Regions from separate parts of the Mesorhizobium sp. M1312 genome, predicted to be linked through region 1. Evidence: predicted binding sites of a transcription regulator. Region 1 holds the regulator's gene; each other region holds the start of a gene.
What was found. The regulator HrcA, encoded in region 1, represses chaperone genes, less so after heat shock. The targets are predictions, from matches to a motif close to GTTAGCACTCNCNNNNNGNGAGTGCTAAC.
Positions count from the first base shown of each region.

Region 2: a site for HrcA is predicted at 1,754-1,782, ahead of groES (co-chaperone GroES). Genes of this name have one in related genera too.
Region 3: a site for HrcA is predicted at 3,752-3,780, ahead of groES (co-chaperone GroES). Genes of this name have one in related genera too.

Region 1 covers NZ_JAMYLQ010000027.1:2,948-10,080, forward strand. The annotation lists gene NKH36_RS25715 (PQQ-dependent sugar dehydrogenase) at 1-693, opposite strand, end outside; gene NKH36_RS25720 (hypothetical protein) at 811-1,008, opposite strand; gene hrcA (heat-inducible transcriptional repressor HrcA) at 1,086-2,201, opposite strand; gene rph (ribonuclease PH) at 2,336-3,052, shown strand; gene NKH36_RS25735 (VOC family protein) at 3,067-3,477, shown strand; gene rdgB (RdgB/HAM1 family non-canonical purine NTP pyrophosphatase) at 3,477-4,139, shown strand; gene hemW (radical SAM family heme chaperone HemW) at 4,136-5,299, shown strand; gene NKH36_RS25750 (FHA domain-containing protein) at 5,783-6,688, opposite strand.
Region 2 covers NZ_JAMYLQ010000031.1:60,416-67,548, reverse strand. The annotation lists gene NKH36_RS27930 (hypothetical protein) at 737-901, shown strand; gene NKH36_RS27925 (hypothetical protein) at 1,016-1,207, shown strand; gene groES (co-chaperone GroES) at 1,835-2,131, shown strand; gene groL (chaperonin GroEL) at 2,194-3,849, shown strand; gene NKH36_RS27910 (ABC transporter permease) at 4,081-4,341, shown strand; gene NKH36_RS27905 (ABC transporter permease family protein) at 4,376-4,717, shown strand; partial or broken gene NKH36_RS27900 (HPP family protein) at 5,358-6,416, shown strand; partial or broken gene NKH36_RS27895 (biotin synthase BioB) at 6,430-6,605, shown strand; gene NKH36_RS27890 (B3/B4 domain-containing protein) at 6,805-7,133, opposite strand, start outside.
Region 3 covers NZ_JAMYLQ010000009.1:18,745-25,877, forward strand. The annotation lists gene NKH36_RS12780 (HlyD family secretion protein) at 1-947, opposite strand, end outside; gene NKH36_RS12785 (MarR family winged helix-turn-helix transcriptional regulator) at 944-1,423, opposite strand; gene NKH36_RS12790 (AraC family transcriptional regulator) at 1,665-2,498, shown strand; gene NKH36_RS12795 (bifunctional helix-turn-helix transcriptional regulator/GNAT family N-acetyltransferase) at 2,506-3,441, opposite strand; gene groES (co-chaperone GroES) at 3,842-4,138, shown strand; gene groL (chaperonin GroEL) at 4,201-5,856, shown strand; gene NKH36_RS12810 (TetR/AcrR family transcriptional regulator) at 6,411-7,010, opposite strand; gene NKH36_RS12815 (OsmC family protein) at 7,133-7,133, shown strand, end outside.

The DNA.
Region 1 (7,133 bases):
ATCGAGGCCGCCATCCGGCTCCGCTTCGACGTCCTCGGCAATGTTCGAGCCGGAGCCGACCGATAGATAGAGCGTCTTGCCGTCTGGAGAGAAGGCGATGTCGCGGGTCCAGTGACCGCCCGAGGGAATATTGTCGACGATGGTTTCCGGCTCGCCGGAGGCCTTCAGGTCACCGTCCTGGTAGGGAAAACGAACGATGCTGTCGCTGTTGGCGACATAGACCCATTGCGGCTTGTTTCCCGGCGGATAGAAGGCGATGCCGTAGGGGCGGGTGAGTTTCGTGGCGTAGGTCGATTTCTCGGCCGGCTTCGCGCTGCCCTCAACGAGACGGAATATCCGTATCTGGCCGGCTTTGCTGTTGGCGACAAACAGATCACCGTTCGGTGCAACGCGGACGGCACGCGGATTGTATATGCTGGAGGCGATCATCTCGGCCGAGAAGCCCGGTGGAAGCTGTGGCCCGGCACCTTCGGGCATTTCGGCCCGGCCGGCGCTGTTCCTTGCGGATTGGCTGACATCGGGCGCCCGCAGGTCCTGCGGCCGGAGCAGGCGTCGCATGCCCGGCCGGTCGTCTTTCCAGCCGCCGAAGGCGGCTTCGCCTGTCAGAACCCGCTGATCCGCTTGCTGGGCGAAAGCCGCTGTTGTAAGAAACGAGGCGGCTGCAATGGCCGCAAAACCGCCAGATCGGATCAACCTGTCCTCCAAAGCTTGACCCGATTCTGTGAAACCGGCTAGCTCGACGGTCGTTCCGCTTCGAGTGGTTCAGCACACGGAGAGTTGAAGCAAAATCGACCGTTTTGTCCTTCGGGCTCAGTTTCCGGCCGCGTAAAAATCGTCGTCGAGGCGCTTTTCCAGTGCGACGAGATCGGCCGGCAGCGGCAGGCCCATGGCGCGCATCTCCCTCAGCTTTTCGCGCAGCTGCTCCTGCACTTCATGCTGATCCTCGGGCTGGTTGATCATCTGCTCGAGCAACAGGCTGATCTGGGCTTTGAATGCTTCCAGCGCCATTTTTTTCTCCTTGAGGTCCCTAAAGCGTGTCGCGTTTGAAAGGATCGTGCGACGCGCTTTGATTTGGGCGACATGCATTACCTCAGCATGCGGGAAATAAGCTGCGCGGTATAGTCGACCATCGGCACGATGCGTGCATAGTTCAGCCGGGTCGGGCCGATGACGCCGAGCGCGCCGATGACGCGGGCGTCCTTGTCGCGATAGGGCGCCACGACCAGCGACGAACCCGACAGCGAAAACAGCTTGTTTTCCGAGCCGATGAAGATGCGTACGCCGGATCCTTCCTCGGCAAGGTCGAGAAGCTGGATCAGCCCGTCCTGCGTCTCCAGATCCTCGAACAAATGCCGCAGCAGCTCGATGTCGGCCTGGGCGGTGACATTTTCCAGCAGATTGGCGCGGCCGCGCACAATGAGACGCGCCGGCAGGCCGCTTTCGGCGCCGGCCCAGACCGCAAGGCCCTTCTCGACCAGATCCTGCGACAGCGTGTCGAGGGCGGCCTTGGTCTCTTCCTTGATGCGGGCGATCTCGATCCGTGCCTCGGCCAGCGTGCGGCCACGGATATGGGCATTTAGGAAGTTCGAGGCTTCGTGCAGTTGCGAGACGGTGATGCCGGCGGGCAGATCGACGACGCGGTTTTCGACGTCGCCGTTCTGCGAGACCAGCACGGCCAGCGCCTTGTTCGGCTCGAGCTGGATGAATTCGATGTGCTTGAGCGCCACCTCGTTCTTGGCGGCAAGCACGAGGCCGGCGCCGCGCGACATGCCGGACAGCATCTGGCTGGCCTCGGTGAGCATATGTTCCAGCGTCGCGCCAGAGCCGGAGGCGCGCACCTGCGCCTCAATGGTGCGGCGCTCCTCGTCGGAGAGATCGCCAAGCTCCATGAAAGCATCGACGAAGAAGCGCAGGCCGGCCTGGGTCGGCAGCCGGCCGGCCGAGATATGCGGCGCATAGATCAGGCCGAGATGCTCGAGATCACTCATCACGTTGCGGATGGTGGCGGGCGACAGCGAAGACGGCAGGATACGCGACAGGCTGCGTGAGCCGACCGGCTCGCCGTCCTTCAGATAGGAATCGACAATGCGCCGAAAGATGTCGCGCGAGCGCATGTCGAGCGACTGGAGTGCGGGCGATTGAAGCGCAGGCGACTGGAGCACTGCCGCCGCCTGGGAATTGGGATCGACTGCCTTGGTCATTTCGAGCCAAATACCTCCGGCCCAAAGATATAGACTTCGACCACGCCGGCGCAACTGGTCCATTTTCCTTTGCGCCTCTCGTCGCGTGCGGCTACAAGCCGGCCACGATTCCGAAAAATAGGATAAAAGCCTGAATGCGCCCTTCTAAACGCCAACTCGACGAAATGCGCGCCATCTCCTTCGAACGCGGCGTCTCCAAGCACGCGGAAGGTTCGTGCCTGGTGAAGTTCGGCGACACGCATGTGCTGTGCACCGCCAGCCTCGAGGAAAAAGTGCCGGGCTGGATGCGCAATTCCGGCAAGGGCTGGGTGACGGCGGAATACGGCATGCTGCCGCGCTCGACCGGCGAGCGCATGCGCCGTGAAGCTTCGGCCGGCAAGCAAGGCGGCCGCACTCTGGAAATCCAGCGGCTGATCGGCCGTTCCCTGCGCGCCGTGGTCGACCTGCAGGCGCTCGGCGAGCAGCAGATCACCGTCGACTGCGATGTGATCCAGGCCGATGGCGGCACGCGCACTGCCTCGATCACCGGCGGCTGGGTGGCGCTCCACGACTGCCTGCGCTGGATGGAAGCCCGGCAGATGGCCAGCGTCGCCAAGGTGATGAAGGACCATGTCGCGGCGATTTCCTGCGGCATCCATGACGGCCAGCCGGTCATCGACCTCGACTATCTCGAAGACTCCTCGGCCGGCACCGACGCCAACTTCGTCATGACCGGCAAGGGCGGCATCGTCGAGATCCAAGGCACGGCCGAGGGCGAGCCTTTCTCGGAGGAGCAGTTCACGGCGCTGATGGAATTGGCCAAGAAGGGCATTCAGCGACTGGTCAGCCTGCAGCAGATGGCTGTAGCTTAGCATTCGGTTCTGTCATGACACCCTCAGCCATCCTCGAATCAGCGCTCTACGTGACCGACCTCGATGCCGCGGAAGAATTCTATTCCGGCGTGCTCGGGCTCGATCTGCTGGGCAAGGTCGATGGCAGGCACCTTTTCTTCCGTTGCGGGGACGGCGTGCTGCTCATCTTCAACGCCGAGGCGACCAAGGTGCCGCCGGCGCCCGATGCCAGGCTGAAAGTACCGCCGCACGGCACTGTCGGCGACGGCCATCTCTGCTTTGCGGCAAGCGCGGACGAGATCGTGCGCTGGAGAGCGCATCTGGAAGCGAAGACGGTTGCCATCGAAAGCGAGTTCGAATGGCCGCAAGGCGGCCGCTCGATCTATATTCGCGACCCGTCCGGCAATTCGATCGAATTCGCCGAGCCAAGAATCTGGGGCCTCTGATGCATTCGCTTGATGGGCACAGAATTGTCGTAGCCAGCCACAATGCCGGCAAACTGCGCGAATTCGCCGATCTGATGGCGCCATTCGGCATAGAAGCGAAGTCGGCCAAGGAATACGGCCTGCCGGAGCCGGACGAGACCGGCACCACCTTCGAGGAGAACGCCTATATCAAGGCTTTTGCCGCCGCTAAGGCGACAGGCCTGCCGGCATTGTCGGACGATTCCGGCCTGTGTGTCGATGCGCTGGGCGGAGCGCCCGGCGTCTATACCGCCAATTGGGCCGAGGCGCCGGACGGGTCCCGCGACTTCGGCATGGCGATGCAGCGAGCGGAAGTGGCGTTGCAGGAAGTCGGCGCGGTCGCGCCCGCGCAGCGCAAGGGCCGCTTCGTCGCCGTCATCTGCCTGGCCTTTCCCGACGGCGCGGCCGAATATTTCCGAGGCGAGGTCGAGGGCACGCTGGTATGGCCGCCGCGCGGCGAACTCGGCTTCGGCTACGACCCGGTGTTCGTGCCGGATGGTTTCCAAAAGACCTTCGGCGAGATGACCGCAGAGGAAAAACATGGTTGGAAGCCCGGCCAGCCGACGGCATTGTCGCACCGCGCCCGCGCCTTCCAGAAATTCGCGCAAGCCAGACTGGATTTGGCACGATCGGGCGCGAAATGACCATGATGCTCGACCGCAGCCCCGGCTTCGGCGTCTACATCCACTGGCCGTTCTGTGCGGCCAAGTGCCCCTATTGCGACTTCAACAGCCATGTCCGCCACCAGCCGGTCGACCAGAAGCGTTTTGCGCGCGCCTTCGAGACCGAGCTTGCGACGATGCGCGACCGCACCGGACCGCGCGAGGTGACCAGCATTTTTCTCGGCGGCGGCACGCCATCGCTGATGAAGCCGGAAACCGTGGCGGCAGTGCTGGACGCGGTGGCGAAGAACTGGACGGTGCCCGATGGCATCGAGGTGACGCTGGAAGCCAATCCCTCTTCGGTCGAGGCCAAGCGCTTTCGCGGCTACCAGGCGGCGGGCATCAACCGGGTGTCGCTCGGCGTGCAAGCGCTGAACGACAAGGATCTGCGCTTCCTCGGCCGGTTGCACAATGTCGACGAAGCGCTGCAGGCGATCGGCCTGGCGCGTGAAATCTTTCCGCGGCTGTCCTTCGACCTGATCTACGCGCGGCCCGGTCAGACACCGGAAGCGTGGCAGTCGGAACTCGAGCAGGCGATCGGCCACGCCGCCGACCATCTGTCGCTCTACCAGCTGACCATCGAGGAAGGCACGCCGTTCCACGCGCTGCATGCGGCTAGGAAATTCGCCATTCCCGACAACGACCACGCCGCCGACCTCTATGCGCTGACGCAGGAGATCACTGCCGCCCATGGGCTGCCGGCTTATGAGATTTCCAACCACGCCAGATCAGGTGCCGAAAGCCGGCACAATCTCACCTATTGGCGCTATGGCGAATATGTCGGCGTCGGTCCCGGCGCGCACGGCCGCTTCATCCAGAACGGCCGCCGCGTGGTGACGATAGCCGAAAAGATGCCGGAGACCTGGGCCAATCTGGTCGAGGCCAAGGGCCATGGTATCACCGGCGGCGAGATCCTGACGCGCTCGGAAGAGGCCGACGAGTTCCTGCTGATGGGGCTGAGGCTGGCCGAGGGCATCGACCTCTCGCGCTACGAAGCGTTTTCCGGCCGCGGCCTCTCGACGGCGCGGCTGTCGGTGCTGCAGGGCGAAGGGCTGGTGGCGCCGATCGGCAATGCCCGCCTGCGCGCCACCTCGGCCGGCATGATCGTGCTGGATGCGGTGGTGGCGGACCTGGCGCGGTAGAGCATAGGCCAGGGCTGAACTTGTCATAGACAATTATCGGCTCACGCGAGAATGCTACAAATTCGGCTTGCTTGGCCTAAAGGCCATCCCACCGCATTCAATATGGGCCTGCCATGAAGTTCCTCATCCACGAGACGCTGCGGACGTTGAACACGGATGATGTTTCGAATTTCGGTTAACCGAAATATTGAAGTCCCAAGAGTCTGAAGATTTCTATGAAGGAATATCCCGGCGCCGGGCCAGCCTGCAATCCGCAACAGATAGTGAGTTGCAAGCATGGGCCTGACCAGTCAAGCTTCGGTCGGGTGCCGCTAATAAAGCCCATCACCATCAGAAGCAGAAAAATAGAAATGTCTGAAGATTTCTGAGCCCCATGGTTGTCTCTCTGCCCTAGCAAAGCCTGGGCAGGAAAAGCATTGGTGTCAACATGGGAATAGGTGTTAGGCGTGTAAGCTGCGTTCGAAAATCCTATTGCTGGCGGGCCTATTTTAGGCTGAATACCTCGATCATCTCGGCGCGCCCTTTGACCTCGTGATAGCCGCAGGACTTGAAATATTGTCTACCTTCAGGCCAGTGCTCGACGAATTGGGCGCTGACCAACAGCGGCTTGTCCAGTTTTCGCGTCAATCCCTCAATACGAAAGGCCAAATTCACGGCATCGCCCAACGCGGTGTTGATGCCTTTGCCCATAGCGCCGATAGCAACTTCACCCACATGAAGGCCAATGCGGCAGTCGAGTACGATGTCTTGTTGTTCCCTGACCAGTACTCGGGTTGGCGACGTAGCCGCGTCTTCCGCAGCGCGGAGCGCCTGGGCAGCCTGAACCGCAGAGACACAGACATCCGCTCCGGTCCCGTGCCAATAAGCAAATACACAATCACCGATGAATTTGTCGATCGAGGCACCGTAGTGCTTCAAAATCGCATTGCAGTCCATATACCACTCGGCCAAGAGGGCCGCCACCTGTTCCGGGGATAGCCTTGCGCTAATTCCGGTAAACTCCTTCAAATCAGCAACGAACAGGGTGGCCGGCCGGCTCTTAGGGGCTGCCGGGTTGCCCCATTGAGTTTTTGTGTTCACCACTTGCGAATCTAGATCGGGGGCAGTCGTGCCCTGTTCGAAAAGAAAAATCGATCTGCCGAACTGGACGCGATCACCGGTGTGCAGCACACGCGCGGTTGTGAGCGCCACGTCATTCACATAACTGCCATTGGCACTACCGACATCAACAACCCAGTAGTTCGCGCCGTCGCGCCGGATCGTTGCATGCTGGCGCGAAACTTCCCCGTCTGCCAAGCATATGGTCGCATGTTCGCCACGACCAATCAGGTTGAAATCTTCCAGCTTATAGGCCTCTCTGTCGCTCAGTGCGGTTAAAGTTGCCGACATAATCCTCTCCCGTACGCCCAACCGCACACGCAGGTCCAATATAACACGGAGCGTTACGAACAGAGGCTGGCGGCCCATCATAAAAAAGGCTTAGCGAGCGGAACTGCGGCCCGAGTTCCATGGGGAGCGCCGAGCCTTTCAGGCGGCGCTGGCAACGGCACGCTGATCGGCGGCACGTGCGATATTCACGACCGTCGGTAGCGATGCCTTCGATTTAATCTCGTTTCCGACAGTCCGGCCGGACCGGCGGTTCGCGACTCCATCCGTTGGCGTCTTCAGCCCTTGACGGGATGGCGCTTAGGCAAGCCTCTTAACCATGAGCTGTAGACGACGCACACCCGGCGCTGCTGCTCCCTGGCTTTAGGCCGGCATCGGTGCTTTCATGGCACAAGCTACCTCGGTGTCGAAGCGAACAATTGCGGCCCCAAGCGCGCCACATACCGAA
Region 2 (7,133 bases), on a different contig from region 1:
ATGTTGCTGGTCTCGCAGATATCTCCGTTGGTGGTCGGCATGGAAATTGCGCCGACGCCCATTGTGCTCGAACCTGCACGCACTTCGCTACCTGTGCACTTGCACAGGTTGTAGGGTCTCAGGCCTGCCGAAGGCGCCGGATCGAGCGTTCCTGCGCATTTGTTCATTGTTGGCACCCAGGGCACTCAACCGTGTTGCTAGAACAGCCCACCTGCTTCATTCCAGCAAGGCAGCACTGGCCACCGGAACGCTCCCCTTGCCCGCACTGAAAGGCGATGCCGGCGTTCAGGCAGTCGGAGTCAGTCATGCCGAGGCGCCATTTCCTTTTCCTCGCAAGTCGCTCGAGCCGCACGCGCTCCTTTCGCTCTGGAGTCCAGTGGGTTGGGCCGAGGTTGGCCCAATCGGGGGGATCGGCGCGTTTCCATTTAGCTATAGGCGAGGAAAAGCTCCTTAAATCCCGCAGTCAGGAGTCCACCAATCGGTCGAGATGGCTGCGAACCGCGCTGCGGGCGGGATTGGTGCTCCGACGGATCGGTACCCAGTAACCTGCGCCATTTCTTCTTCGATGGCATTATCGCCCCCCCCCGAGTATAGCTAAGTGGCGTGGACAAACCTGATCCACACGACCTAGCGCGATTTGGAGCCAACCGGCCTGGGACCTGGCGGCCGCCTCTGGCTCTACGCCGCAAAATCGGGCCGGTTCCGCGCGTCTGCATCGAATGACGCCGGTCAGAGGTTGTCTCGGAACGGGGTGCTCGGCATTTACGATCCGACCGAGCGCCAGCGAGTGATCGTCGGCGGGCTCGACGGCGGCATCATGTCAGGGGACTTCGGCTTCCAGCCGCGCGAGGAATGCCGAGACCTCGGCGTCGATGTCGACCGGTTCAGTCACCGTGGGTGACGTCCTGGCTAATCCCCCGATCATCTCCGATTTAATTCAAATTTGTCTGTAGATATTGACGATTGCGCGACCTTCACCTCGTAGACGGCAATGCGGGCGGGTAGAGAGGGTCCTATGACAAGCGATTTTTCCGCCGCTCGAGTGCATTTAGATCGAGCGTATGACTACCTTTGTGGCGATGACCCGATGAGTCGAAGGGGACGCGAAGCCTTGGACCTGCTAATTGAGGCGGTTGCCGTCGAAGAGTTCAAGCAGCCACGCCAAAACGCGGAGGTGCTAAGGTTTCCGATTGGGCGCCGCTTCTGAGGCAATCTCCACGACCGCCATGTAGCCTCAGGTGAGGCGCTCACCGGACGGTTGCGCCGCCACTATGAACCCATGGTGAGCAAATCCTCCCAGAACGCCACGCCCCGCATGAGCCGAGGCGGGCAACAAAAAATGGGGGGCCAAAGCGCGTCCATGAAACAGCGCCGCAGGTAAAATTCAGCAGAATGTCCATCCTGGCGCCTTCAGCGGCGATGCGCAGCCAGTTCTTGCGGTGACTATCGGGTGGCCGGAGTCCTGGCGCCCGCGCGGCGGCCACACCGTAAAGACCGAGTGGACCGTTAACGCAGGAATCCTGATGGCGCTCACCTCTCATTATATCGGTCGCGCGTAACGTTTGCGGATCATCCGCTCACCGATCGTGCCAAATTAACAAAGCCTTCAATTACAAATGGTGAGCCGCCCCATCCATGTCCGATCTCCGACGTCGGTCCACGTAAAAGGCTCGGTGCTTCCACGCTCTTTTGCTCTTCGCCCGTCCCTCTTCCGTCTTGACTAGCAGGAGCCTACGGCCTATCTCACTGCCGCGTTAGCACTCGCTTCTGGTGAGTGCTAACCACGCTCCGGCAACGGAGAACCGTTCAACATCCGCACCAGGGAAATCCAAAAATGGCAAAGTCGAATTTCCGGCCGCTGCATGACCGCGTGGTCGTTCGCCGCGTCGAGTCCGAAGCGAAGACCGCCGGCGGGATCATCATCCCCGATACGGCGAAGGAAAAGCCGCAGGAAGGCGAGATCATCGCCGTCGGTTCCGGCGCCCGTGACGAGGTCGGCAAGCTCGTCCCGCTGGACGTCAAGGCCGGCGACCGCATCCTGTTCGGCAAGTGGTCGGGCACCGAAGTCAAGCTCAATGGCGAAGACCTTCTGATCATGAAGGAAGCCGACATCATGGGCATCATCGGCTGAATATCGGCCTCACCGTCACTTAAATCTTCGGGCTCAATTCAAGCCCTTGCCAGGAGCTAAAAATGGCTGCCAAAGACGTAAAATTTTCTCGCGATGCCCGTGAGCGCATGCTGCGCGGCGTCAACATCCTCGCCGACGCAGTGAAGGTCACGCTCGGCCCCAAGGGCCGCAACGTTGTCATCGACAAGTCGTTCGGCGCACCGCGCATCACCAAGGACGGCGTCACCGTCGCCAAGGAAATCGAGCTTGAAGATAAGTTCGAGAACATGGGCGCGCAGATGGTCCGCGAAGTTGCTTCGAAGACCAACGACATCGCCGGCGACGGCACCACGACCGCGACCGTTCTGGCGCAGTCGATCGTCCAGGAAGGCCACAAGGCGGTTGCCGCCGGCATGAACCCGATGGACCTGAAGCGCGGCATCGACCTCGCGGTAACCGACGTCGTTGCGACGCTGATCAAGAACGCCAAGAAGATCAGGACCTCGGAAGAGGTTGCCCAGGTCGGCACCATCGCCGGCAACGGCGATGCTTCGGTCGGCTCGATGATCGCCGAAGCGATGCAGAAGGTCGGCAACGAGGGCGTCATCACGGTCGAGGAAGCCAAGACTGCTGAGACGGAACTCGAAGTCGTCGAAGGCATGCAGTTCGACCGCGGCTATCTCTCGCCCTACTTCGTCACCAACGCCGACAAGATGGTTGCGGATCTGGAAGACGCCTACATCCTTCTCCACGAGAAGAAGCTCTCCAACCTGCAGGCCATGCTGCCGATCCTCGAGGCTGTCGTGCAGACCTCGAAGCCGCTGGTCATCATCTCGGAAGACGTCGAAGGCGAGGCTCTTGCCACGCTGGTCGTCAACAAGCTGCGTGGCGGCCTGAAGATCGCCGCCGTCAAGGCGCCCGGCTTCGGTGATCGCCGCAAGGCCATGCTGGAAGACATCGCCATCCTCACCGGTGGCCAGGTCATTTCCGAAGACCTCGGCATCAAGCTCGAGAATGTTGGCCTCAACATGCTCGGCCGCGCCAAGAAGGTGTCGATCTCCAAGGAGAACACCACCATCGTCGACGGCGCCGGCAAGAAGGCCGAGATCCAGGGCCGCGTCGCCCAGATCAAGCAGCAGATCGAGGAGACCACCTCGGACTATGACAAGGAGAAGCTGCAGGAACGTCTCGCCAAGCTGGCGGGCGGCGTTGCCGTCATCCGCGTCGGCGGTGCGACCGAGATCGAAGTCAAGGAAAAGAAGGACCGCGTCGATGACGCCCTCAACGCGACCCGCGCGGCCGTCGAAGAAGGCATCGTTCCTGGCGGCGGCGTCGCGCTCCTGCGCGCTTCGCTGGCCATCACCGTCACCGGCGCCAACTCCGACCAGACCGCGGGCATCAGCATCGTGCGTCGCGCGCTGCAGGCTCCGGCTCGCCAGATCGCGGCCAACGCCGGTGCGGAAGCATCGATCGTTGCCGGCAAGATCCTCGAGAACAAGGGCCCGACCTTCGGCTTCAACGCCCAGACCGGCGAATATGGCGACATGATCGCCATGGGCATCGTCGATCCGGTCAAGGTCGTGCGCACGGCTCTCCAGGACGCGGCCTCGGTCGCCGGCCTGCTGGTCACCACCGAAGCCATGATCGCGGAGGCTCCGAAGAAGGAGTCGGCTGGCGGCGGCATGCCAGGCGGCATGGGCGGCGGCGGCATGGGCGGCATGGGCGGCATGGATTTCTAAGGAAATCCATCAGCACGCCGATGAACTGATAATGCTCAAGCCCGCAAGCGGGCTTGAGTGGCGGCATGGATTTCTAAGAAGTCCATCAGTCTTCAGATACGGAAAGGGCGGCCGAGAGGTCGCCCTTTTTCGTGTGCCGAGCATGATCGACAGCTTTAGACGTGCAAGTCCTCTACCCAGCCTGATGGCGGCGAAGCGCAACGGCGTCGTCGTGAGACGGGGTCTGGCCGTGTGCTTTCGTTCAGCCGCTGGTCGAAACTCACGACGATCGTGCTGCCTTCCGCCGCGCCGTCGATCTTTACAGGGCTGCGAGAAGGCCTTGCCAACGGCTGGCAGACCCTGGTTGCGGTAGAACTCATCGCATCGTTCGAAGGGCTCCGATACCTGATGGCCTATGGTCGTCAGCTCTTTCAATTGGAACTCGTTCTTTCGGCCATGATCGTGGTCGGCCTGACCGGATTGGTGATCCACGGCCTGCTCACGCTTGCCTAAAACCATCTGCAACGCTGGCGTCCGGAGACCCATGATGAGCCTGATCACGATTGCAGGTCGGGATAGGCTGTCGCACGGCGCTTCCATCGCACCGCCGCCCTTCCGCTTCATCGGCCGACATCTGCGGCCGCTTGCGGTGCCGATGGCGCTGCTCGCGATTTGGGAGTTGCTCGCCCATGCCGGCGCTGCTGACCCACGTTTTCTACCGCGGCTGGAACAGGTGGCGGCCCGCGGCATGGCAGAGTTCAGCCGAGGTGGCCTCGGCTCCAATCTTCTGGCGAGCCTGGAACGTGACCTGATCGGTTTCGTGTGTGGCAGTGTGGCGGAATCGCGCTTGGTCTGGCGATCGGATTTTCCCGCCTCATCGAACGCCTGAGAGACTCGTGGTAACGGTTGTGTTACCGCTACATGGCCTGATCACGTTGACGATGCCAGCACCTTCATTGGCCACTCTCTCGACCATCTACGTCACATCAGGCTCCCCCGCCCGATCGACACGAGCCGGCTCTGTAACCAGGCCGCCGTCATATGGCGGTTCCACGACGGCACTGGCAGTCGTCTTCTCAGCGGCCACAGGTGGACGTTTCAGCATGACGCCAACGAATCCGATGGTGGCAAGGACAGGCAGACCAAGCACCGCGTAGAAGCCGTACTCCGCTGGAGTGCGCCTCGGAAGTGGAGCGACAACGGCCTGATTTGTCTTGCCATGCCGACATTGTCAGCACGCTTTTCGAAGCCTCTGAATTCCTTCGTGTCCATCCCAGCTCGACTTGCGACCATCCCCATTTCCGGCTGCCTGCGGCACGGTAGCCCCTGGCCTCTTGCTGCGCTCGAGCGGATCAGCGTGCCGTCCGCCCCTCTGGCTGATCAAAATGTCTGCACCCATTTGGGAATGGCCGCTTCGCGCAAAAGTATTCCCCCGTGAGCCGACTTTCCGAATTGGCTTAACTTCCAAATCTGTGGCTTTGCCTGCATTGCGGACCGCGGAGTTCCGACCACTCGCCCAAGGGTATGCCATGGCGTTTCGTCTCTTTGTTCCGATCCTTGCCGGTGCAACGCTGCGCGAGCGGCTGCTCGCCTGCATCGGGGCCATGATCGGCATCGCATTGACTGGCGTGATCAGTGCGCTGGCGAACGGGTCTGGCCCACATGTCGCACTGCTGGTTGCTCCAATGGGAGCATCGGCCGTGCTGCTCTTCGCCGTGCCTTCAAGCCCGCTGGCGCAACCTTGGTCGATTATCGGTGGCAACACGATTTCGGCGCTGGTCGGGGTGATCGTGGCGCATTTCGTGCATGAACCCGTCCTTGCTACCGGCATTGCGGTGGCGCTGGCCATCGCCGCTATGTCATTCGCGCGCTGCCTGCATCCGCCGGGCGGCGCCGCCGCCTTAACCGCGGTGTTCGGCGGACCGGCCGTCTTCAGCTCGGGCTTGCTGTTTCCCTTCGTTCCGGTAGCGCTGAACTCGATCGTGCTGGTCGCACTCGGCTACGGCATCCATAAACTGTCGCGGCGCAACTATCCGCATGTGGCAGCCCCCGCCCTTAAAAGCACGCATGGCACCATCGATCCGCCGGCGCGGGAGCGGGTCGGCTTCCAGCCCGAGGACATCGATGCCGCGCTCGGCGCGCTGGAGGAAACCTTCGATATCGACCGCAACGATCTCGAGCGGCTGCTGCGGCAGGTCGAGTTGCAGGCGATGGTGCGCTCCCCCCGGACCCTGCTGTGCGAGGACATCATGTCGCGCGATGTGATTTCGGTCGATGAACATGCGCCTGCCGACCAGGCGCGTCATTTGCTGCTCGATCACAACATCCGGACGCTGCCGGTGACCGACCCCGAGGGCGGGCTGGTCGGTGTAGTTGGCCTGCGCGAGCTGACGAAGGCGACCGACACGGTGAGGGCTGTGATGTCGAAGGCTGGCACCGCCTCTCCCGATACGCCGGCGATGAGCCTGCTGCCGGTGCTCACCGACGGCCGCCGCCATGCCGTGGTCATCGTCGATGCCGAGCGACGCATTATTGGGCTGATCACCCAGACCGACCTGCTGGCGGCGGCAGCGCGCGTACACATGGCCGACACAACCGCAGATATCGCCAGGCTCATTCTCCTGGGCTCAGGCACTTCACGATGCCCCCTTCAACAATTTCCTCTTTCTTGCGCAGACCGTGCACCGCCAGAATTCGATCCCAACAAGGTCCAGCTCAGCCGGCTTCTCAGCATCAAGACAGGCGGCTGCCCGGAGGATTGCGGCTATTGCAGCCAGCGTATCAGAGGGCATCGCGATAAAAGTACGCCAAACAACGCTAAGGAGAACAAACGGTGATCTGATTTCATTCGACGCTCGTTTTCGAGAGCCGTTCTGGGTCGTTCGCAATCAACTGTGTAGGTCAGCGGAGCGAGCAAGGAGCGCCAGATCTGGACAGGGCTGAGTGGGGTGTTTTTCCGAAAGGTGGGGCCATGCCCTAAGGGACACGAGATGTAGTGGACTCGTCGATCCGCGCGGTTTCGATTCGCGCACCCGGGCACAACGCTTGGATAAGTCCCATCAGATGCTCTCCGATGGCCGTCATCTGTTTAGCTGACATTGGGCCGAGGGCTTCCAGCACGAGCCACATGGCGCGGGTATCGACCGTGACCATGGTGCGCCGCCCCTGCCGCCAGTTCCAGCGGCGGCACGTGACACCGGCATCATCGCACCAGATGACTTCGCCCGGTTCGGGATGCTCGGTTACCATTTCACCTTGCTGGATCGTGTCGAATGGCTCCGCTCCCTTCGCAATTAAAAGTCTCG
Region 3 (7,133 bases), on a different contig from region 1:
ACCGTGGCTTCGAACGTCTTGCCCGGATAGGTGTCGACCACAATTTCAGCCTTCTGGCCGGGCTTCATATTGGTGAGCTGGGTTTCCTTGAAATTGGCATCGATCCAGGTGTCGCCGGTCTCGACCAATGAAAACAGCGGCGTACCCGAGCCGACATATTGGCCGACCTTGAATGAGGCAGCCTGGCTGACGATGCCGTCGGCCGGCGCCCTGACCGTGGTCTGCGCCAAATCATAGGCAGCCTTGTCCCGCGCAGCGAGTGCCGCCATCACGGTCGGATGCATGTCGGTCTCGATATCGGGATTGCCGCCAAGCGCCGCCCTGGCGCTGAGGATGCCCTGCTCGGCCACGGTCAGTTGCTGCTTGGCCTTGTCGAGATCGTTCCTGGCCTCGTCCAGCGACGACTTGGCGTTGATGCCCTTGCGGGCAAGGTCGGCGGCCCGGTCATATTGCGACTGCGCGTAGTCGACTTGGCTGGCGTCGGACTTCTCCTGCGCTACCGCCTGGCTATAGGCCGCACGCAGCTGCTCGACATTAAGGCGCGCGCCGGCCACCGCCGCATCGGCCTGGGCCAGCGCGATCCGGTAGGGCTCGGGATCGATGGCGAACAGCACGTCGCCCTGCTTGACAGACTGGTTGTCGAAAATGTCGACCTGAACGATGCGGCCGGCCGTATCGGCGGCTATCGAGACCTTGGCCTGCTGCAGATTAGCGTTCTCGGTCTCCTGATAGCGGCCGCCGGTCACCCAGACGTAGCTGCCGCCGGCGATCAGTGCCACCGGGAGCGCAAACATTAAAAGGAAGCGGCCGGCACAGCGCTTCCTCTTCGGCGCCACCGGCGCCGACGCTAATTGCGGTGCGGCCGTTACCGGAGCTGCCGCCGGCTGCGCGGGAGCTTCCATCTCTAGCTTGGTCGCATTCTCGTCTACCTTGGCTACCGCGTTCATGCTGCTGCGCCTTCTGTACTCTCGACTTTTTCGCCGGACTCCGTCTCGCCGTCCGCCAGGTTCTTGGCCATAGCCTCCAGTCCCTTGATCAGGACACGGCGATCTTCGGGCGACACGCCGGTCAGCGATTCTTCATAGACTTCGCCAGCAAGGCTCTTGATCTCTGAGTAGGCCTCGCTGGCTTTGGCGGTCGGGAAGATCATGCGGACGCGGCGGTCGGTAGCGTCGGAACGGCGCTCGATCCAGCCGCCCTCCTCCATGCGGTCGACCAGGCGCGACACGCTGATCGGCTCGATCTCGAGAAGCTCGGCGAGCCGCGCCTGGGTGATGCCTTCTTCCTTGGCGACGCGGACCATAAGCCGCCATTGCGCGGAGGAAAGGCCGAGCCCGCTGGCCCTCGCCTCGAAGCGCTTGCGCATCAGGCGCTGCACGTCGTGGATCAAAAAGCCCAATCTGTCGATGCCGTCGGAAACCATGAGCACCATATATTATAAGCGTGCTCACTATTCAAGACACGGTATTATGCCAGAAGCCGGCAAGTGTGCATGGCAGTCGTTCAGGGTCGCTCGCAAAATCGCGATTGAGCAGGCTGAAATTGACCGATGGTCGGTCGAATTTGCGCAGTGCGCAATTTCGATCAAACTGCCTCCACCAGGAAGCGGCACCATGAGCTGGCCAATGCGACGACCAAGACCTAGTCCCATAGCAAGGAGACATATGAACCCGACCGAGAAAGCGCTATGGTTCGTCGAAAGCCATCTGCCGGAATCCGTCTCGCTCGACGATGTCGCCAAGAGCAGCGGTGTGTCGCGCTTTCACGTGACGCGAGCTTTCGGTGCGGCGACCGGCCGTTCGGTGATGGGCTATGTCCGTTCTCGTCGGCTGACCGAAGCCGCGCGCAAGCTAGCAGCCGGTGCACCCGACATCCTCTCGGTCGCGCTCGACGCCGGTTACGCCTCGCATGAGGCCTTCACCCGCGCCTTCCGCGACCAGTTCGGCACCACGCCGGAACTGGTGCGCGCGCAAGGCTCGCTCGACAATCTCGATCTCGTGGAGCCGATCCTGATGGACCAGTCCTTCCTCACCAACCTCGAGCCGCCGCGTTTTGAGGCCAGCCGGCCGTTTCTCATCGCCGGTCTCGGCGAGCGCTACAGCTGCCAAACCAGCGCCGGCATTCCGATGCAGTGGCAGCGGTTCGGCCCCTATATCGGCAACATTCCGGGCGAGATCGGCGACGTTGCCTATGGCGTCTGCGTCAACGGCGACGATGCAGGCAATTTCGACTATATCGCCGGCGTCGAGGTGACCGACTTCTCGGACCTGCCGAGGGAGTTTTCGCGCGTGCGCATGCCGGCGCAGAAATACGCCGTGTTCGCCCATCGTGATCACATCTCGACCATCCGCCGCACGGTCAACACGATCTGGAACAAATGGCTGCCGGCCTCCGGGCACGAGGTCGCCGATGCGCCCGAATTCGAGCGCTACGGCCCCGAATTCGATCCGCGCAGCGGCGATGGTGGGCTGGAAATCTGGATACCGGTCAAGGCCTAAAGCACCGCTACAGTTCCAGGTTCCAGTTCTGGCCGACCAGATCCTTGCCGAAGGCGTGGTGCCGCTCCTCGTCGGCCAATTTGAAACCGGCCGCCTCATAGATGCGGCGCGCTGAGATGAGCACGTCGTTGGTCCACAGCGTCAATGTCTTGTAGCCCTTGGCACGGGCAAAGCCGATGCATTCCTCGACCAGCCGCTTGCCGATGCCGAGACCGCGCGCCGAGGGTTCGACATAGAGCAGGCGCAGCTTCGCCACCGCGTCCGACTGGCGCACGACAAAGACCGAGCCGACGACTTCCCTTTCGCGCTCGGCGATCCAGCTGCGTTCCCATTTCGGATCCAAGGATTTGACAAAAGCGCCGAGGATTTCGGCGACCAGCGCCTCGTAGGTTTCGTCCCAGCCATATTCCTGCGCGTAGAGCAGGCCCTGGCGATGGATGATCCAGCCGATATCGCCGACCTGCAAAGGCCGCAGCATGTAAGGAATTTTGGGCTCCGCGCCATCGCCCAGCAGGCTCTGCACCGTCTGCATCGCCTTGACCAGCCTGTCCTGTTCCGGAGCGGGAAGCCGGTCGAGCAAGGCCGCGACCTGATCGTGCGAACCCTGGTTCAGCGGCGCGAACGCCACCCTTCCCGCCGGCGTCAGCGCGATCGACGAGCGCCGCGCATCGGCTTCCGTCGCCGCGCGCTCGACCAGACCGCGCTCCTCGAACTTTTTCAACAACCGGCTGAGATAGCCGGGGTCGAGACCGAGATCGCGCGCAAGATCGGTGGCGGTCAGGCGATCGCGATGCGCCAGTTCATAGAGCACGCGAGCCTCGGTCAGCGAGAAGGCGCTTTTCAGCAGCCCTTCGTCGAGCAGGCCGATCTGGCGGGTGTAGAAGCGGTTGAAGCCCCGCACTGCATCGATCCGCTCCTTGCCGGGTTGATGATGAATGGTCATGGCATCCTCCTGCCCGCACAAGATCAACCACTTATTTGACTTAGTCAAGTATCTGTTCGAAGCAGGGCATTATCCAATCCGGCGGATGAGGCCTTCGAGACTTATGCTTCGCGACGTTTGGCATGCTCGTCGACGAGGCGAGTAGCTGGTCGACGAAGTGCGCATCATGCCGGGCGGCCCCCATCCGCTGGCGGAACGATGCCCGCCGCTGGTGCCTGCTTCGCCGAGGCGCCAGTACTTCATCGCCAGGCGTCAATCGGTTCACTCAGCGCCTTGACTCTCGCCAGCCGCCGGCTTATCTCACCGCCACGTTAGCACTCGCCATTGGTGAGTGCTAAGCGTAGGTCCGGCGCCGCCGGACGGAGGAACTGTTCTAACCATTCTCATCGAGGAATAAAAAATGGCAAAGTCGAAGTTCCGCCCGCTTCATGACCGCGTGGTCGTACGCCGGGTTGAATCCGAATCCAAGACTGCCGGCGGGATCATCATCCCCGATACGGCGAAGGAAAAGCCGCAGGAAGGCGAGATCATCGCCGTTGGTTCCGGCGCGCGTGACGAAGCCGGCAAGCTCGTCCCGCTGGACGTCAAGGCCGGCGACCGCATCCTGTTCGGCAAGTGGTCGGGCACCGAAGTCAAGCTCAATGGCGAAGACCTTCTGATCATGAAGGAATCCGACATCATGGGCATCATCGGCTGAATATCGGCCTCACCGTCACTTAAATCTTCGGGCTCAATTCAAGCCCCTGCCAGGAGCTAAAAATGGCTGCCAAAGACGTAAAATTTTCCCGCGATGCCCGTGAGCGCATGCTGCGCGGCGTCAACATCCTCGCCGACGCCGTGAAGGTCACGCTCGGCCCCAAGGGCCGCAACGTCGTCATCGATAAGTCGTTCGGCGCACCGCGCATCACCAAGGACGGCGTCACCGTCGCCAAGGAAATCGAGCTTGAGGACAAGTTCGAGAACATGGGCGCGCAGATGGTCCGCGAAGTCGCTTCGAAGACCAACGACATCGCCGGCGACGGTACCACGACCGCGACCGTTCTGGCTCAGTCGATCGTCCAGGAAGGCCACAAGGCGGTTGCCGCCGGCATGAACCCGATGGACCTGAAGCGCGGCATCGATCTCGCGGTTAGCGACGTCGTCGCGACGCTGATCAAGAACGCCAAGAAGATCAAGACCTCGGAAGAGGTTGCCCAGGTGGGCACAATCGCCGGCAATGGCGATGCTTCGGTCGGCTCGATGATCGCCGAAGCGATGCAGAAGGTCGGCAATGAGGGCGTCATCACGGTCGAGGAAGCCAAGACCGCCGAGACCGAACTCGAAGTCGTCGAAGGCATGCAGTTCGACCGCGGCTATCTCTCGCCCTACTTCGTCACCAACGCCGACAAGATGGTTGCGGATCTGGAAGACGCTTACATCCTTCTCCACGAGAAGAAGCTCTCCAACCTGCAGGCCATGCTGCCGATCCTCGAGGCTGTCGTGCAGACCTCAAAGCCGCTGGTCATCATCTCGGAAGACGTCGAAGGCGAGGCTCTGGCCACGCTGGTCGTCAACAAGCTGCGCGGCGGCCTGAAGATCGCCGCCGTCAAGGCGCCGGGCTTCGGTGATCGCCGCAAGGCCATGCTGGAAGACATCGCTATCCTCACGGGTGGCCAGGTCATTTCCGAAGACCTCGGCATCAAGCTCGAGAATGTTGGCCTCAACATGCTCGGCCGCGCCAAGAAGGTGTCGATCTCCAAGGAGAACACCACCATCGTCGACGGCGCCGGCAAGAAGGCCGAGATCCAGGGCCGCGTCGCCCAGATCAAGCAGCAGATCGAGGAGACCACCTCGGACTACGACAAGGAGAAGCTGCAGGAACGTCTCGCCAAGCTGGCGGGCGGAGTTGCCGTCATCCGCGTCGGCGGTGCGACGGAGATCGAAGTCAAGGAAAAGAAGGACCGCGTCGATGACGCCCTCAACGCGACCCGTGCGGCCGTCGAAGAAGGCATCGTTCCCGGCGGCGGCGTCGCACTCCTGCGCGCTTCGCTGAGCATCAAGGCTATCGGCGCCAACTCCGACCAGACCGCGGGCATCAGCATCGTGCGTCGCGCGCTGCAGGCCCCGGCCCGCCAGATCGCGGCCAACGCCGGTGCGGAAGCATCGATCGTTGCCGGCAAGATCCTCGAGAACAAGGGCCCGACGTTCGGCTTCAACGCCCAGACCGGCGAATATGGCGACATGATCGCCATGGGTATCGTTGATCCGGTCAAGGTCGTGCGCACGGCTCTCCAGGACGCGGCCTCGGTCGCCGGCCTGCTGGTCACCACCGAAGCCATGATCGCGGAGGCTCCGAAGAAGGAGTCGGCCGGCGGCGGCATGCCTGGCGGCATGGGCGGCGGCGGCATGGGCGGCATGGGCGGTATGGATTTCTAATCCAACCCATCAGCCTCAGTTATGGAAAGGGCGGCAGCGATGCCGCCCTTTTTCGTTGATGTGGCGTTCATGCTCTGAGGTGACCGTGGGATTGAGGAGCTTGATCACAAGCAAGGGGCGCATTCTACACGGGCGCGTCCTTTCGACCACTGTCACGGCATGGATCCTAGGGTCTCCGCAACGTCGCTTCGCTCCTGCTCCGCCCTAGGATGACGAAGGCGTAGTGACCTGCGGCCAATCACGAACGTCGGCGTTTAGAAGGTGACTACAGACAACAGATGATCGGAGGCCGCACTGCGTAAAGATGCGCGGTTGATGGCAAATCGCAAGCCTTCGGGATTGGCCGAAAATCAAACTGCCTTCGTCATCCTAGGGCGAAGCAGGAGCGAAGCGACGTTGCGGAGACCCTAGGATCCATGCCGTTGCTTCCAGGCGTCGCGGCGGTGCAGAACATGAATCGCGGTGCAGAACATGAATCGCCGCGCTGAGGTCTCGGCCTTCGCCCCTTTTCGGCAGCATCCGAACCAGCTTCAATCGATAACGGCCACAAAACGTCACCTCGCCTGAACAGCACCCTCTTTGGCAGGCAAGGCACCTTCAATCAGCGCGGCGACTTCATCGGCCACCGCCAGCACCGGGGCGCGGTCGCGGGTGGCGCGCGCGATCACCATCAGCCCTTCCAGCGATGATTCGACAAGCAGCGCCAGAGCGCGGGCGCGGCGCTCGGGCACCCCTGCCCTGACGAAGGCCGCCTGCAGCAAGCCTATCCATTGCTCGAACGCCGACCGGCACAGTTCGGCCAGCTCCGGCACGTCGATCGGCGAGTCCAGCACCACGGGTGCGATCGGACAGCCAAGCGTGAACTGGTTGTCCTCCAGCATGCGCGCGACCGACTGATAGATATGGTGGACGGCCACCGCCGGATCTTTTTCGGCGGCCAGCTCTGCGCCAAGCCTTTCCGTCACCTTGTCAACGCTATCGCGGGTCACCTCGATGACCAGCTGGTCCTTGCCGCCCGGAAAGTGAAAGTAGAGCGATCCTCTTGGTGCACCGGAGGCGCTCAAGATGTCGTTGAGCGAGGTGCCGTGATAGCCGCGCTGCCTCAGCAGCAGCGCTGTCGCCTCGATCATGCGGGTGCGGGTGTCATTCGCCATGTCAGCCTCTGTCAGGAGCGAGCATTATAGGGCTTGCCCCCAATATGACAATCGGTTTACATAATATGTAGATCAGTCTATATATTGCGGCGGTTTGTTTCATCGGGGGAGGAGAACGACAAA